DNA from 2 places in the Arthrobacter sp. NicSoilC5 genome. Region 2 is predicted to be linked to the other one. Evidence: predicted binding sites of a transcription regulator. Region 2 holds the regulator's gene; the other holds the start of a gene.
What was found. Region 2 encodes LexA, which represses DNA repair genes until DNA is damaged. Its sites were predicted from a motif close to TCGAACANNTGTTCGA; they were not measured.

Region 1: LDO22_RS04015 (DUF6504 family protein) is a predicted target of LexA. The motif match lies at 4,524-4,539, and genes of this name have one in related genera.

What each region holds. Positions count from the first base shown of each region.
Region 1 is NZ_AP024660.1:880,952-887,934, reverse strand. Features, by position in the region: gene LDO22_RS04050 (AarF/UbiB family protein) at 1-1,207, shown strand, start outside; gene LDO22_RS04045 (lipoate--protein ligase family protein) at 1,330-2,079, shown strand; gene LDO22_RS04040 (mycoredoxin) at 2,108-2,365, opposite strand; gene LDO22_RS04035 (SOS response-associated peptidase) at 2,499-3,260, shown strand; gene LDO22_RS04030 (VOC family protein) at 3,285-3,707, opposite strand; gene LDO22_RS04025 (chorismate mutase) at 3,724-4,047, shown strand; gene LDO22_RS04020 (hypothetical protein) at 4,054-4,443, opposite strand; gene LDO22_RS04015 (DUF6504 family protein) at 4,576-4,926, shown strand; gene dnaE (DNA polymerase III subunit alpha) at 4,937-6,983, shown strand, end outside.
Region 2 is NZ_AP024660.1:4,609,570-4,616,552, reverse strand. Features, by position in the region: gene LDO22_RS21415 (hypothetical protein) at 1-31, opposite strand, end outside; gene hisH (imidazole glycerol phosphate synthase subunit HisH) at 32-793, opposite strand; gene hisB (imidazoleglycerol-phosphate dehydratase HisB) at 790-1,416, opposite strand; gene LDO22_RS21400 (histidinol-phosphate transaminase) at 1,478-2,596, opposite strand; gene LDO22_RS21395 (LysM peptidoglycan-binding domain-containing protein) at 2,838-3,188, opposite strand; gene lexA (transcriptional repressor LexA) at 3,543-4,277, shown strand; gene LDO22_RS21385 (ATP-dependent DNA helicase) at 4,326-6,383, opposite strand; gene hflX (GTPase HflX) at 6,376-6,983, opposite strand, start outside.

The sequences.
Region 1 (6,983 bases), 960 kb from region 2:
GCAGCGCCCGGGCATCGGCGCGATTGTCGACGTCGACCTTGCCGCCCTGCGCAAGGTTGCCGGCTGGCTCAGCCACATCCGGCTCGTTTCCCGCCGCGCCGACATGCCGGCGCTGGTGGAGGAATTCGCCCAGACCAGCCTGCTGGAAATCGACTACCTGCACGAGGCCGTCAACGCCGAGCGGTTCGCCGCGGATTTCGCCGGGGACGACCGCGTGGAAGTCCCGGGCGTGGTGTGGGAACGGACCACCCGCCGTGTGCTCACCCTGGAGGACGTCACAGCCATCAAGATCACGGACGTCCGGGCGCTCCGTGCCGCCGGCATCGATCCCGCCGCGGTTGCACCGGTATTCGCGTCCATCATGTTCGACCAGCTGTTCACCAACGGCTTCTTCCACGCCGACCCTCATCCGGGGAACATCTTCGTCACCCCGGTCCCCCCGGACGCAGGGGGACTTCCCTGGAAGCTGACGTTCATCGACTTCGGGATGATGGGCGAAGTCACGGCCTCCACGCGCAGCGGCCTGCGGAAGCTGCTGATCGCAGCCGCCGCCCGGGACGGCAAGGGGCTCGTGGCGGCCATCAATGACGTGGGCGTCCTGATGCCGTCAGCCGACAGCGTGGGCCTGGAACGCGCCATGACGCAGCTCTTCGCCCGCTTCGGCGGCATGGGATTCGCCGAACTGCGCGAGGTCGACCCGCGGGAGTTCCGTGACTTTGCCGTGGAGTTCGGCGACGTGGTCCGGTCGCTGCCGTTCCAGCTGCCGGAGAACTTCCTGCTGATCATCCGGGCCATGTCCCTGACCTCCGGGGTATGCAGTGCCCTGGATGAGCGTTTCAACCTCTGGGATTCGATGGAGCCCTACGCCGCGCAGCTGCTGCGGAACGAACGGGGCAACGTGGTGCAGGACGTTGCCCGGCAGGCTGTCGACGCTGCCGGTGTTGCCCTCCGCCTCCCGGGCCGCCTGGATGCCCTGGCCGGGAGGCTGGAGGAAGGATCGCTGCAGGTTTCCGTCCCACGCCTGGAGCGCCAGGCTGCGCGGCTGGACCGGGCTGTGCGCCGCTCAGCCTCGGCCCTGGTCTTCGGGGCCCTGCTGCTCGCGGGAGCCATTGTCCGCCCCGACGACCTTGCGCTGGGCAATGTGCTGATGACCGCGTCGGCCCTTCCGCTGCTGCACGCGCTGTGGGTGGGGCGGCGGGGACGTTAAGGCGGCTGCCGCCGTCGGGCGTAACCTAGGGGTGGCCTGCCCGTCCGCGGGCCATGAACCGCCGCCACTGAAACCTGTCGACGTTGAAATTGTCGCCGCCACACCATGGGAGCTTCGCCACAATGCACCACACCGGTACCGGATCCAGCACGCTCACCGTGGTGCGGCAGGACGTGTCGCTCGGCGCGGGCCGGGACCTCGAATTCGGCCTGGAGCTGCTGGCAAGGGCACGGAGCGGCGCCATTGGTCCCACCCTGCGGCTGTACCGGCCGTCGCCCACCGTGGCGTTCGGGCAGCGGGACACCCGGCTGCCGGGATTCGACGCCGCAGCCCAGGCCTGCCGGGACAACGGCTTCGAACCCCTGGTCCGGAGGGCGGGCGGCCGCGCTGCCGCCTACCACCGGGGCACCTTGGTGGTGGACCACATTGAACCGGATACCGACGCCGTCGCCGGGTCCAAAGCCCGGTTCGGCTACTTCGGGGACCTGTTTGCCGAGGCGCTGCGGAGCGTGGGCGTGCAGGCGGCCGTGGGCGAAATTCCCGGCGAATACTGTCCCGGCGAATTCAGTGTCCACGGTACCGACCCCGCAGACAGCTCCCGGAGGGTGAAACTGGTGGGCACCGCCCAGCGGGTTGTCTCCGGCGGCTGGCTCTTCAGCTCGGTGATTGTGGTGGAGGACTCCGCCCCGATCCGGAAGGTCCTTACCGACAGCTATGCCGCGCTCGGCCTGGACTGGGATCCTGCCACCGCCGGCGCCGCCAACGATCTGGTGCCAGGCCTGGACGTCGCCGCGGTCGAGCAGGCCATCCTTAACACGTATGCGGGCCATGCCACCCTGGAAACTGCTTCCTTCAGCAGCCTGGGGGCATGACCCGCAACAGTTGTGGTGCGGCGGCCGGTCAGGCGGCCAGGCGGCTCTTGACCTCCGCGGCGGACGGGTTGGTTGCCGCGGTGCCGTCCGGGAAGAGGACCGTGGGGACGGTGCGGTTGCCACCGTTCAGCTGCTCCACGAGTTCAGCCGTGCCGTCCACCTCTTCGATGTTGATTTCGGTGTAGCCGATGCCCTGTGCGTCCAGCTGCTTCTTCAGCCGGTTGCAGTAGCCGCACCAGGTGGTGGAAAACATGGTGATGGTGCCGGATTCGGGAGTGAAGTCCACAGGGATCTCCTATACGTCGCTTGAAAGGTTTCCTTACTGTCAACCGTAGCGTGGCCGGCGGTATTCCCCCGTGCCGGGTGGCCGCTGCGGTGCCTGGATGACAGTTTGTGGCGGGCGGTGGCAAGCTTGTGGCATGTGTGGACGCTACGTAATGGCACGCGCCGTGGGTGATCTCCTGGCCGAATTCGACGCCGGGCTGGAGGACGAGGTCACCATCCCGCCGTCCTGGAACGTGGCACCCACCGACGCGGTCCCCATCGTGCTGGAGCGGCTGGTGGATGGCGATGCCGAGCCCCGGCAGGTCCGCCAGCTGCATGTGGCGCGCTGGGGCCTGGTCCCGTCCTGGGCAAAGGATCCCGGGATCGGATCCCGCATGATCAATGCCCGGAGCGAATCCGTGCTGGAGAAGCCGGCCTTCCGGAAGGCTGTGCAGTCCCGCCGCTGCGCCGTCCCGGCGGACGGCTACTACGAATGGAAGCAGGGGCCCGGGAAATCGAAGCAGCCCTACTACGTGCACCCGGGCGGGGACCATGGGTTGGTTTTCGCCGGCCTCTACGAGTGGTGGAAGGACCCGTCCGTGCCGGAGGGGGAGCCCGGACGCTGGCTGCTGTCGACGTCGATCCTCACGGCGGACACACCGCCGCCAGGGACGGAATCCACCATCTTCGGGAAACTGACCGAGCTGCATGACAGGGTGCCGCTGCCCATGGACAAGGCCACGATGGAGGCCTGGCTGGACCCGCAGGCGGACGATGCCGCCGCACTCGTTGACCTGGTGCGGTCAGGGGTTAAGGAGGCCGCAGCCGACTGGCAGGTGGACTCTGTCGGCAAGGAAGTGGGCAATGTGCGCAATAACGGCCCGGAACTGATCCGCCCGGTGGAAGCCCTGTTCTAGCAGCCCCGCCGGGGCCGCCGCCCGTCAGACGGTGACCGTGCCGGCGTCGTCCACTGCCCAGGTGGGGTTGTACGCCACTTCCCAGCGGAACCCGTCAGGGTCGGCAAAATATCCTGCGTAGCCGCCCCACGCCTTGGTGACGGGCTCGGCAACGATGGCAGCACCGGCCGCCGCAGCCTGTTCCATGACGCTGTCCACTTCCTGCGGGCTTCCCAGGTTGTGGCTGAGCGTGATGCCGGGGACGCCGGCGGGAGGACTGGTGCCGGCCTCGGCCTGCATCTGGGTGCTGTCCCAGAGGGAGAGCACCAGCCCATGGTTCACCTGGATGAACAGGACTTCCCCGGCAACCTCGCGGTGGACGGGCCAGCCAAGGCCGTCCACGTAGAAGGCGCGCGAGGCCTCGACACTGCGGACACCGAGGGAGATAAAGTCGACTCTGGGCTCCATGCTTCGATACTGTCAGATGATGGCGACAATTCAAGGAAACGATAGGGATGCCCGGGCAGACAGGGAACAGCTCGCTGCCGTCCGGGTTGCTGTTGACGAGGTGGATGAGCAGATTGTCACCCTCATCGCCCGCCGCGAGAGGCTGATCAGGATCGCCGGCACGCTGAAGGGTGATGACGCCGAGGTGCGCGCCCCGGGCCGGGTGGAGCGGATCATTGAACACGTGCGGGCTGCTGCCGAGAAAAAGGACATTGACCCGGACATCGTGGAGTCAACCTACCGGGCCATGATCTCCGCGTTCATTGAACTTGAACTGCGGATCCATAAAGAAAACAGCTGAGGAAGCTTAGAGTGCTTCCTCCACCGGCACCCCGTGCTGGAACTCCCGTCCGTCCGCCTCACTGAAGGCGGACAGGACATGCCCCTGCCCGAGCCCGTTCAACGCCGTCAGGGGAAAGCTGCCGGTGATGCTGCTCTGTGAGTGGGTGACGCCGGACAGGTCGTAATCCTCTTCGATTCCCTGGTCCCGGTTGAACGCGTAGCAGGCGATGGCCTCCCCGTTCATGAACTCAATGCACAGCCGGCGCTGCGCCGAATAATCAGGCGAGGCTCCCATCAACCCCACCACGTAGGCACCGGATACCGGTATGGTGCCGTCGATATCGAACGTGGCGACCAGGGTGGAGTCCTCGGTCTTGATGCTGGCCTGCTTCAGGAGTGCGTCATCGGTACTCATGCCAACATCCTGCTCCCTGCCGCACGCCCCGTCCACCCCCGCCTATGTTTTGATGCCATCCCGGCGTAGACTGGTTTTATTCGAATACATATTCGAATACCTGTTATGGGGAGAATCGTCCGGGAGGTGCGCTTGGGCATGTTCAGCGAGTCTGTTGACGTGGTGTGCAACGAAGCCGGACAGCCGGAATCGTTGACCTGGGCCGGGGCTTCCTACACCGTCTGCGCCGAACCCCTCCGGTGGTACGAACGCCGGCAATGGTGGGCGGAGGACAGCAGGGCACCGCTGGGAAGCGGCCAGGGCGTGGTGGATCACGAAATCTGGCGAGTGCAGGTTCTGCCCTCCCGGGCAACCTCCCGTTCCGCTGCGCCGGAAGAACCGGCCGGCGCAGAACCCCTCACCCTTGACCTGACCCGCCATCTCCGCAGCAACCGTTGGCGGCTGCTGCGGATCCATGACGCCCTCCGCCACAGAACAGCCTGACCAGTCCAGCATGAGCTTCACCCACCTTCACGTTTCCACGGCGTTCAGCGCCCATTACGGTGTTTCCTGGCCGGAGGAACTGGCCATGGCTGCCGCCGCCGACGGTGCCACAGCCCTCGCCTGTACAGACCGGGATGGCCTCTACGGAACCATCAAGCACCTCAAGGCCTGCATGGCCGCGGGCATCGACCCCATTGTGGGGGTGGACCTTGCAGTGTTTGACGACGACGGCGATCACCGAACGCAGGTGTCAGGCAGGGTGGTGGTGCTGGCCCGCGGCCAAAACAACGGTGCCGGATACCGTGCGCTGTGCCGCCTGGTTTCCGACGCCCACGCAAGGACCTCGGGGAAAGCCGGGGGAGCGGTGCCCGCTGCTGTCACCCGCGCCGAACTGGCCTCCCGCACCCTGGACCCCCAAACCCTTAAGCCGGTGCTCACCGTACTGCTCGGCCCTGATTCGGATGTGGGCCGGGCCATGGGCGGACGGCGCTACCTGCGGCCCCGGACCCTCTTCAAGCAGTGGCTCGACGCCATGCCCGCCGGAACCGTGGTGGCTGAAATCGTCTCCCAACTCAGCGCACCTGGTACCCCGATGAGCACGGCGCATGCTGTGCGCATGCTCAGGCTCGCCGAGGAACACCAGGTACCGGCGGTCCTGTCCAATGCCGTTAGGTACTGCGCTGCGGACGGAGCACCAACCGCTGACGTCCTGGATTCGGCCCGGACATTGAAGTCCCTGCCCGAACTGGCAGGGGAACCACTCCTGCAACCCACCGGCCAAGGGTGGCTGAAAACCCCGGCGCAGATGCTGGGGCTGGGCAAGGAAATCATTTCCGCTGCCGGTTATGGTGCCGCCGATCTCAAGCAGCTGATGACGCAGACGGAGGCGCTCGCCGATCTCTGCCGGATCGATCCCACCTCAGACATGGGATGGAAACAGCCCGTGGTGCCCGAAGCATCCGTTATTGGCATCAGCCAGGATCCGCACGCTGAACTCATCCAGCGTTGCCATGCAGGAATCGGCCGGAGGTTCCCGGGCGCCACTGGCAACACGGAGAAGGAGATCATGGCGCGCCTTGACCATGAGCTGGGGATCATCGACAACCTGGGATTCTCCTCGTACTTCCTGACTGTTGCCGAGGTGTCCCGGATGATCCAGGACATGGGGGTCAGGGCAGCAGCAAGAGGTTCGGGAGCATCCAGCCTGGTGAATTACCTGATCGACGTCAGCCATGTGAATCCCCTCCAGCACGACCTGATTTTTGAACGTTTCCTCTCCAACGACCGCGCCACCCTTCCGGACATCGACATCGACGTCGAAAGCGCTGAGCGCCACAACGTCTACCACCGGATCTTCGAACGCTTCGGCTCTGAACGGGTAACCCTGATGAGCATGCAGAACGGATATCGCGCCCGCGGTGCCGTGCGCGACGCCGGCCTGGCGCTGGGCATGGACGACGACGAGGTGGGGGAGATCGCCAAGCAGCTGTGGCGGTTCTCTGCACGGAAATTCCGGGAAGCACTGCAGGAAAAACCGGAACTGCGAGAGTTTGCCGGCCGGGTGGAGCAACGCGACGCCCATGGCAACCAGCAACTGGACCTGCTGGTGGACCTGACCGAACGGCTCGACCGGCTTCCCCGCCACATATCCATGCACCCGTGCGGCGTCATCCTGGGTGATGCCACCCTCCTGGACCGCACCCCGGTCCAGCCCAGCGGTCTTGGACTGCCCATGAGCCAGTTCGATAAACATGACATGGACCCCATGGGCATGCTCAAACTCGATGTCCTGGGTGTCCGCATGCAAAGCGCCATGGCGTTTGCGGTCCGGGAGATCATCAGGATCCATCCCTCCAAGGAGGAAGTGGTCAAGGCGGGGAACCACCCTGCGGGCCCGGAAGGTTCCGGCCCCGATTACATTGCCGCCAACGGCCGGATAGACCTCAACGCCGTCCCCCTCGACGACGAAGCCACCTATGAGCTGATCAGGAGCACGCATACCCTTGGCTGCTTCCAGATCGAATCACCCGGGCAGCGGGAACTGATCGGCAAAATGG
Region 2 (6,983 bases):
CGGCGAGGCCCGTCAGGAGTACGGGCCACATCTAGGCGTCACTGCCGGCGTCGGCGGCCGGGGCGCCGGAGTCAGCGGCGGCCGGCTTGCGCAGGCCTTCCACCCAGTTGCGCAGGAGCCGCGCACCGGCATCGCCGGACTTTTCGGGGTGGAACTGGGTGGCGCAGAGCGGGCCGTTTTCTACGGCAGCGATGAACGGTCCGCCATGCTCGGACCAAGTAACCAGGGGCGGCGCCATCCGGGGCTGGATGACGTCGAAGTTCCATTCCTGCACGCCGTAGGAGTGCACGAAGTAGAACCGCTCGTTTTCGACGCCGGCAAAGAGTTTCGAGCCTTCGGGGACCTTGACGGTGTTCCAGCCCATGTGCGGAACAACTTCCGCGGGGAGTGCCTCCACCTTGCCGGGCCATTCGCCGATGCCCTGCGCTTCGGTACCGTGTTCGACGCCGGCTTCAAACAGGACCTGCAGGCCCACGCAGATACCAAGGACAGGGCGGCCGCCTGCCACGCGCCGGCCGATGAGCCGGATGCCGTCCACGGCCTTGAGCTCGCGCATCACGGTCTCGAACGCGCCGACGCCCGGCACCACCAGACCGTCCGCGTTCAGCACGTCTTCCGGCTTGGCGCTCAGGACCACTTCCGCGCCGGCACGTTCCAGCGCGCGCACGGCCGAGCGGACGTTCCCGGACCCGTAGTCCAGCACCGTGACCGTGGGCTTGCCCTCCGGCGACGGCAGGCTGCGCGACGCCGACGGGTCGATGATTGCCCCGTCCTTCAGGACCTGCCCGCTCACAGCGCACCCTTGGTGGACGGGATGCCCTCAACCCGGGGATCCGGTTCGACGGCGGCGCGGAGGGCGCGGGCAAAGGCCTTGAACTGTGCCTCGACGATGTGGTGCGGGTCCCGGCCGGCAATCACGTTCATGTGCAGGCAGATGCCGGCGTGCAGGGTGATGGCCTCGAACACGTGGCGGGTCAGGGACCCGGTGAAGTGGCCGCCGATCAGGTGGTATTCCTGGCCCGCCGGCTCACCCCCGTGCACCAGATACGGGCGGCCGGACACGTCCACCACCGCATTGGCAAGGGCCTCATCCAGCGGCACGGTGGCTTCGCCGAACCGGCGGATCCCTGCTTTGTTGCCCAGGGCGGTCCGGAGGACCTCGCCGAAGGTGATGGCGACGTCCTCCACGGTGTGGTGGACGTCGATGTGGGTGTCGCCGGTGGCCTTGACCGTCATGTCGATCAGTGAGTGCTTGCACAGGGCGGTCAGCATGTGGTCGTAGAACGGCACCGAGGTATCGATGTCCGATACGCCGGTTCCGTCGAGGTTGATCTCCACGAGTACGGAGGACTCGCTGGTGGCACGCTCCATGCGGGCGGTCCGGGCAGCAGCCGTATTCGATCCGGTTGGACTCATGGTGAAGGATCCTTAGTGGGAGAAGGAGTGGTTCAAGGCGACCAGCGCCGCAGTATCAAGTCTAGGCGTGAAGCGCGGCGTGGTCGGCAAGGATGCGTTCCAGGGACGTGAGGAAGGCTGTGGTTTCCGCCTCAGTGCCTGCGGTGACCCGGAGGTGGCCGGGGATGCCCACGTCCCGGATGAGCACGCCCGCGTCCAGCAGTTCCTGCCAGACCTGGTGCGGATTTTCCAGGCCGCCAAAGAACACGTAGTTGGAGTCCGACGCGGCGGGCTTGAGGCCCATCCTGGTCAGTTCGGCCACGATGCGGTCCCGCTGCTTCTTAATGTCCTCGACGTCGGCCATGAGCGCTTCGCGGTGTTCGAGTGCGGCCAGGGCGGTGGCCTGGGTGATGGCGGACAGGTGGTACGGCAGGCGGACCAGGCGCAGGGCGTCGGTGACCTCGGGTGCAGCGGCCATGTAGCCGAGCCGGGCCCCCGCCAGGGCGAACGCTTTGCTCATGGTGCGGGACACGATCAGCCGCTCACGGCCGGGCAGGAGCGTCAGCGCGCTGGGCGTTCCGTCGTGCGCGAACTCGTGGTACGCCTCATCGACTATGACGATGGCCTGGCTGTCCGAACCGGCCTCGTAGACGGACTCCACGACGTCCAGCCCAAGTCCGGTCCCGGTGGGGTTGTTGGGCGAGCAGAGGAACACGATGTTCGGCTGCAGTTCCTTGACCTGGCGCGCGGCCGACTCCGCGCTGAGGTCATAGCCCTCCGCGCGCTCCCCGGTGATGTACTGCGTGTCTGTTCCGCTGGCCAGCAGCGGGTACATGGAGTACGTGGGCGGGAAACCCAATGCGGTGCGGCCCGGACCGCCAAAGGCCTGGAGGATCTGCTGGAGGACCTCGTTGGAACCGTTGGCGGCCCACAGGTTGGTTTCATCGAGCCCATGCCCGAGGTATTCGGCCAGGGCCTTCCGGAGCGCGGTGAACTCACGGTCCGGGTAACGGTTTAGACCCGCAGCGGCCTCCGTCACGGCGGCACTGATGGCTGCGCGCACGTCGGCGGGGACACCATGGGTGTTTTCATTGACGTTCAGCAGAATGGGGACGTCCAGTTGGGGCGCCCCGTAAGGGGTCAGGCCGCGGAGGTTGCTGCGGAGGGGAAGCCGGTTCAGACGTTCTAGCTGGTCGTTCACCTGAACAGTTTAGTTGCCGCGGCAACGACCGGAAAATGTGACGGTTCCTGTTCGCCCTCGGCATGTCCCGCGGCGGCCCGCTCCAGGGCTTGCCAGCCAGCCAGGCAGGCCACCCTCGCAGAGGCCACGAACTCAGGGGTGGCGCCGGTCAGTGGGCGGCCGGTCAGTGGGCGGCCGGTCAGTGGGCGGCCGGTCAGTGGGCGGCCGGTCAGTGGGCGGGACAGTCAGTGGGCGGGGACGGTCAGTGAGTGGGGACGAAGAGCTGCTGGCCCGGAAGAACGGTGCCCGCGGCAAGGTTGTTGAGCTGGACGATGTCTGCCACGACGTCCCGGGCGTCCCGGTCCGGAGCGACGGCGCCCGCAATGGCCCACAGCGACTGGCCGGACTGCACGGTCACCGTGACGGTGGGCGTCACGGCAAGGTCGGCGGCCGAATCCGAGGCCTTGGCCGGGGAGTGGAAGAGGCCCGAAAGCGACAGCAGGAGTACAGCCAGGAGCACGAGCGGAACTCCGATCAGGACGATCCTCCCCCGGCGGGTCAGCCGCAGGGGTGCGGACGAAGGTGAAACCTGGTGAAGAGATAAAGCTGACATGAACTAAGCCCTCCTGGACTTGCCGTGCTGCCCGGGTGTCCGCCCGCTGCTGCCTTGCCGCGCATATCGCGCCGTGACTTCTCCCGGCCGCGTATTCGAATGGGGCATCTGCTGGTTAGAACACATGTTCGAACTTTGCATGTTAAGTTTTAGCACCTATCAACGAACAATGTCGAGACTCGCTAGAACAAATGTTTGAAAAAGCAATGTGGCTGGCCTAGTTTTGGAACCACAGAACATCCACCACTGAAGTTGAACAGCAGGGTCTGACAATGACAGTGGGAGTCCTTCCGGCGGCACTGTGCAACAGCGGCACACGGAAGATCCGGCGGCAAGCGAAAGGCATTGGCGAATATGGCAGCAGCAGCCGCCGGGGGCAGGACCGCCCCGCAATCCAAGAGGACAGCCAAGGGCCTGACCCCACGGCAGAAAAAGATCCTCGAAACCATCCAGCGCTCGGTCAACGAGAACGGTTATCCGCCCTCCATGCGCGAGATCGGCGATACCGTCGGCCTTGCGAGCCTGTCCAGCGTGACCCACCAGCTCTCACAGTTGGAGAAGCTGGGTTACCTGCGCCGCGACCCCAAGCGGCCGCGCGCCATGGAAGTGCTGATGCCGCTCACGCTCGACGGCGGGGGCAAAGGCGCCGGCGCGTCTCCTGCGCCGCAGGCTGCGGGCGGCGGCGCCACGGTCACCGAACTGCCCACCGCGCTGGATACGGCCATGGTTCCGCTGGTGGGCCGGATTGCCGCCGGCGGCCCCATCCTCGCCGAACAGCTCGTGGAAGACGTCATGCCGCTGCCCCGCCAGCTGGTGGGCCAGGGCGAACTTTTCATGCTGAGGGTGGCCGGTGACTCCATGGTGGACGCCGCCATTTGCGACGGCGACTGGGTGGTGGTGCGGCGGCAGGCTGACGCTGCCAACGGGGACATTGTTGCTGCCCTGCTGGACGACGAGGCGACCGTGAAGACGTTCCGCCAGCGCGACGGACACACCTGGCTGCTCCCCCAGAACACGCAGTACGAACCAATCCTGGGCGACCACGCCACCATCATGGGCAAGGTCGTCTCAGTCCTGCGTTCGCTCTAGCCTGCGCACGCCTGCGCGGCATCCGCGCAGGCGTTGTCCGGCGGTTTCTCAGGAAGCGTCTGCACCAAGCCGGGTGAGCGCAGCCAGCGCCTTGGCGCGATCGGTGGTGGCCCAGAACGGGGGCAGCGCCCCGCGCAGGAATCCCGCATAGCGTTCGGTGGCCAGCCGTGAGTCCAGGACAGCCACCACCCCTTTGTCCCCGGTAGACCTGATCAGGCGGCCGGCGCCCTGCGCAAGCCGGATGGCCGCGTGGGTGGCGGAAACGGACATGAAGCCGTTTCCCCCTGCCTGCGCCACGGCACGCGAACGCGCCGTCATCAGGGGATCGTCCGGCCGCGGGAAGGGGATGCGGTCTATCACCACCAGCCGGCAGGATCCTCCGGGAACGTCGACGCCCTGCCACAGGGACATGGTTCCGAAGAGGCAGGTGTCCGGTTCGTCGGCGAATTGCTTCACCAGGGCGGTCATGGTCGACTCGCCCTGGCAGAGAACAGTCATATTGAGCTTGGGCCGGAGGGCATCGGCGGCCTCTTCGGCGGCCCGACGCGAGGAGAACAGGCACAGGGCGCCCCCACCGGATGCCTTGATGAGTGCTTCGAGTTCTGACAGCGCTTCCGGTGACACGCCGCGGCCGGGCTTGGGCAGGTGGCCGGCGACGTAGAGGATGCCCTGTTTGGGATAGTCGAAGGGCGAGCCAACATCCACGCCCGTCCAGCTGGGGGCTCCGTCGCCTACCAGGCCCAGTCCCCCGGCCGCCGGTTCAAAGGCGGAGCCAATGGCCAGGGTGGCAGAGGTCAGCACGACGGTATGGTCCGCAAAAAGCCCCTCCCGCAGCCTGCCGGCGACGGACAGCGGGGCTATGTTAATCAGCACCGGTGCACTGTCATCGGGCGGTGAGTATCCCTGGCCGGGGTCGAAGGTGCTGGCGCGGGAAAACCACACCACTTCGCGGTTCTCGCGTGCAGCAATGAGCCTTTCGCAGAGTTCCAGGATGAGCATCAGCCGGGAACGCGCCAGCTGCCGCCCGCCGTCGGCTGTGGTGTTGCTGTCCCCTTTGGAATCGGACAACGCGGCGCGGCACGCTTCACGCAATTGGTCCACGCAGTCGAGCTGTTCATCATTCAGCCCGTTGGGAAGCAGACCGTTCGGCGCGCCGGCAAGAGCCAGCTCCAGGTTGGCAGCTGCGGCGTTCAGGGCATCAACGGTGATGGCGGTATGTTTCCGGGCACCCGAAGCGGCAGCGTGGACCATGGCCACGGACAACTGTCCGGACACGGCGCCAGTGACCCGGTCCTGCAGTTCGTGCGCTTCGTCCACCACCACGACGTCGTATTCGGGCAGGACCGCGAGTCCCTCGAACGCGCTGACGGCCAGCATGGCGTGGTTGGTCACCACCACATCGGCGTCGGCTGCGTCCTGGCGGGCGAGTTCGCTGAAGCATTCGGCGGCCATTGGGCATTTCTGTGCCCCCAGGCATTCCATCGAGGTCACGGAAACCTGGCGCCAGGCACGGTCGGTCACACCCGGCAGGAGCTCGTCCCTGTCGCCGGTGGCTGTCTTTTCAGCCCATTCGCGGAGCCGCACCACTTCCTTGCCAAGCTGCGACGATGGTCCGCCCACGGAAGCAGCGAAATGTGGAACGCTGGTGTCCTCTCCCAGGGAGAAGAGCTGACCTTCCGAGGGTTCCTCTGACGGGAACCCGCCTTCAAGCTTGTGGCGGCAAACGTAGTTGGACCGCCCCTTGACCAGGGCAACCTTGACCGGCCGGTCCAGTGCCGGCGTGATGTTCTTCAGGAGCCGGGGCAGGTCCCTGCCCACAATCTGGGTCTGCAATGCCAGCGTGGCCGTGGACACCAGGGCCGGCTTGTTGCTTTCCAGGGCATGGGCGATAAGCGGCACCAGGTAGGCGAGCGATTTGCCGGTGCCGGTGCCTGCCTGGACCAACAAGTGGTTGCCCGTTTCGATGGCCCGGGCCACCTGGCGGGCCATTTCGTGTTGTCCGGTGCGGCTTTGTCCGCCCATGCCGGCGACGGCGCGGTCGAGCAGTTCAATAACGAACTGCTCGCCCGCCGTCTGCGCAGCTTCGCCGGCCGCGGGGTCAGTCATTGACGACGAATGGTTCCAGTTCAGACGCGAGGCCCTCCCGGACCATCACGGCAGCCCTGGTGCCTGCCTCAACGTGGTCCAGGCTGAGGATTTCGGCGTCGGACTCGTGGAGCTTGCTGAGCAGGTCCCCGCGGTCGTACGGAATGAGCAGCTCCATCTTGACCGATGGCCGGGGAATGGACTCACTGATGGCCATTAGGAGTTCCGGAATGCCCTCCCCCGTCCGGGCGGAGACCACCACGTGCCGCGGCTCGCGCTGCTTCAGCCGTTCCACCACGAAGGGGTCGGCTGCATCGGCCTTGTTCAGGACGATGATTTCCGGCACCTTGCGGGCATCGACTTCGCTGAAGACCTTCCGGACCGCTGCGATCTGCCCTTCGGGGTCAGGGTGCGAAACGTCCACCACGTGCAGGATCAGGTCCGAGTCGGCGACCTCTTCCAGGGTGGAACGGAAGGCTTCCACCAACTGGGTGGGCAGCGAACGGACGAATCCGACGGTGTCGGCCAGGGTGTACCCCAGGCCGTCAGCGGTTTCGGCCTTGCGGACGGTGGGATCCAGCGTGGCGAACAGCGCGTTCTCCACGAGGACACCTGCGTCCG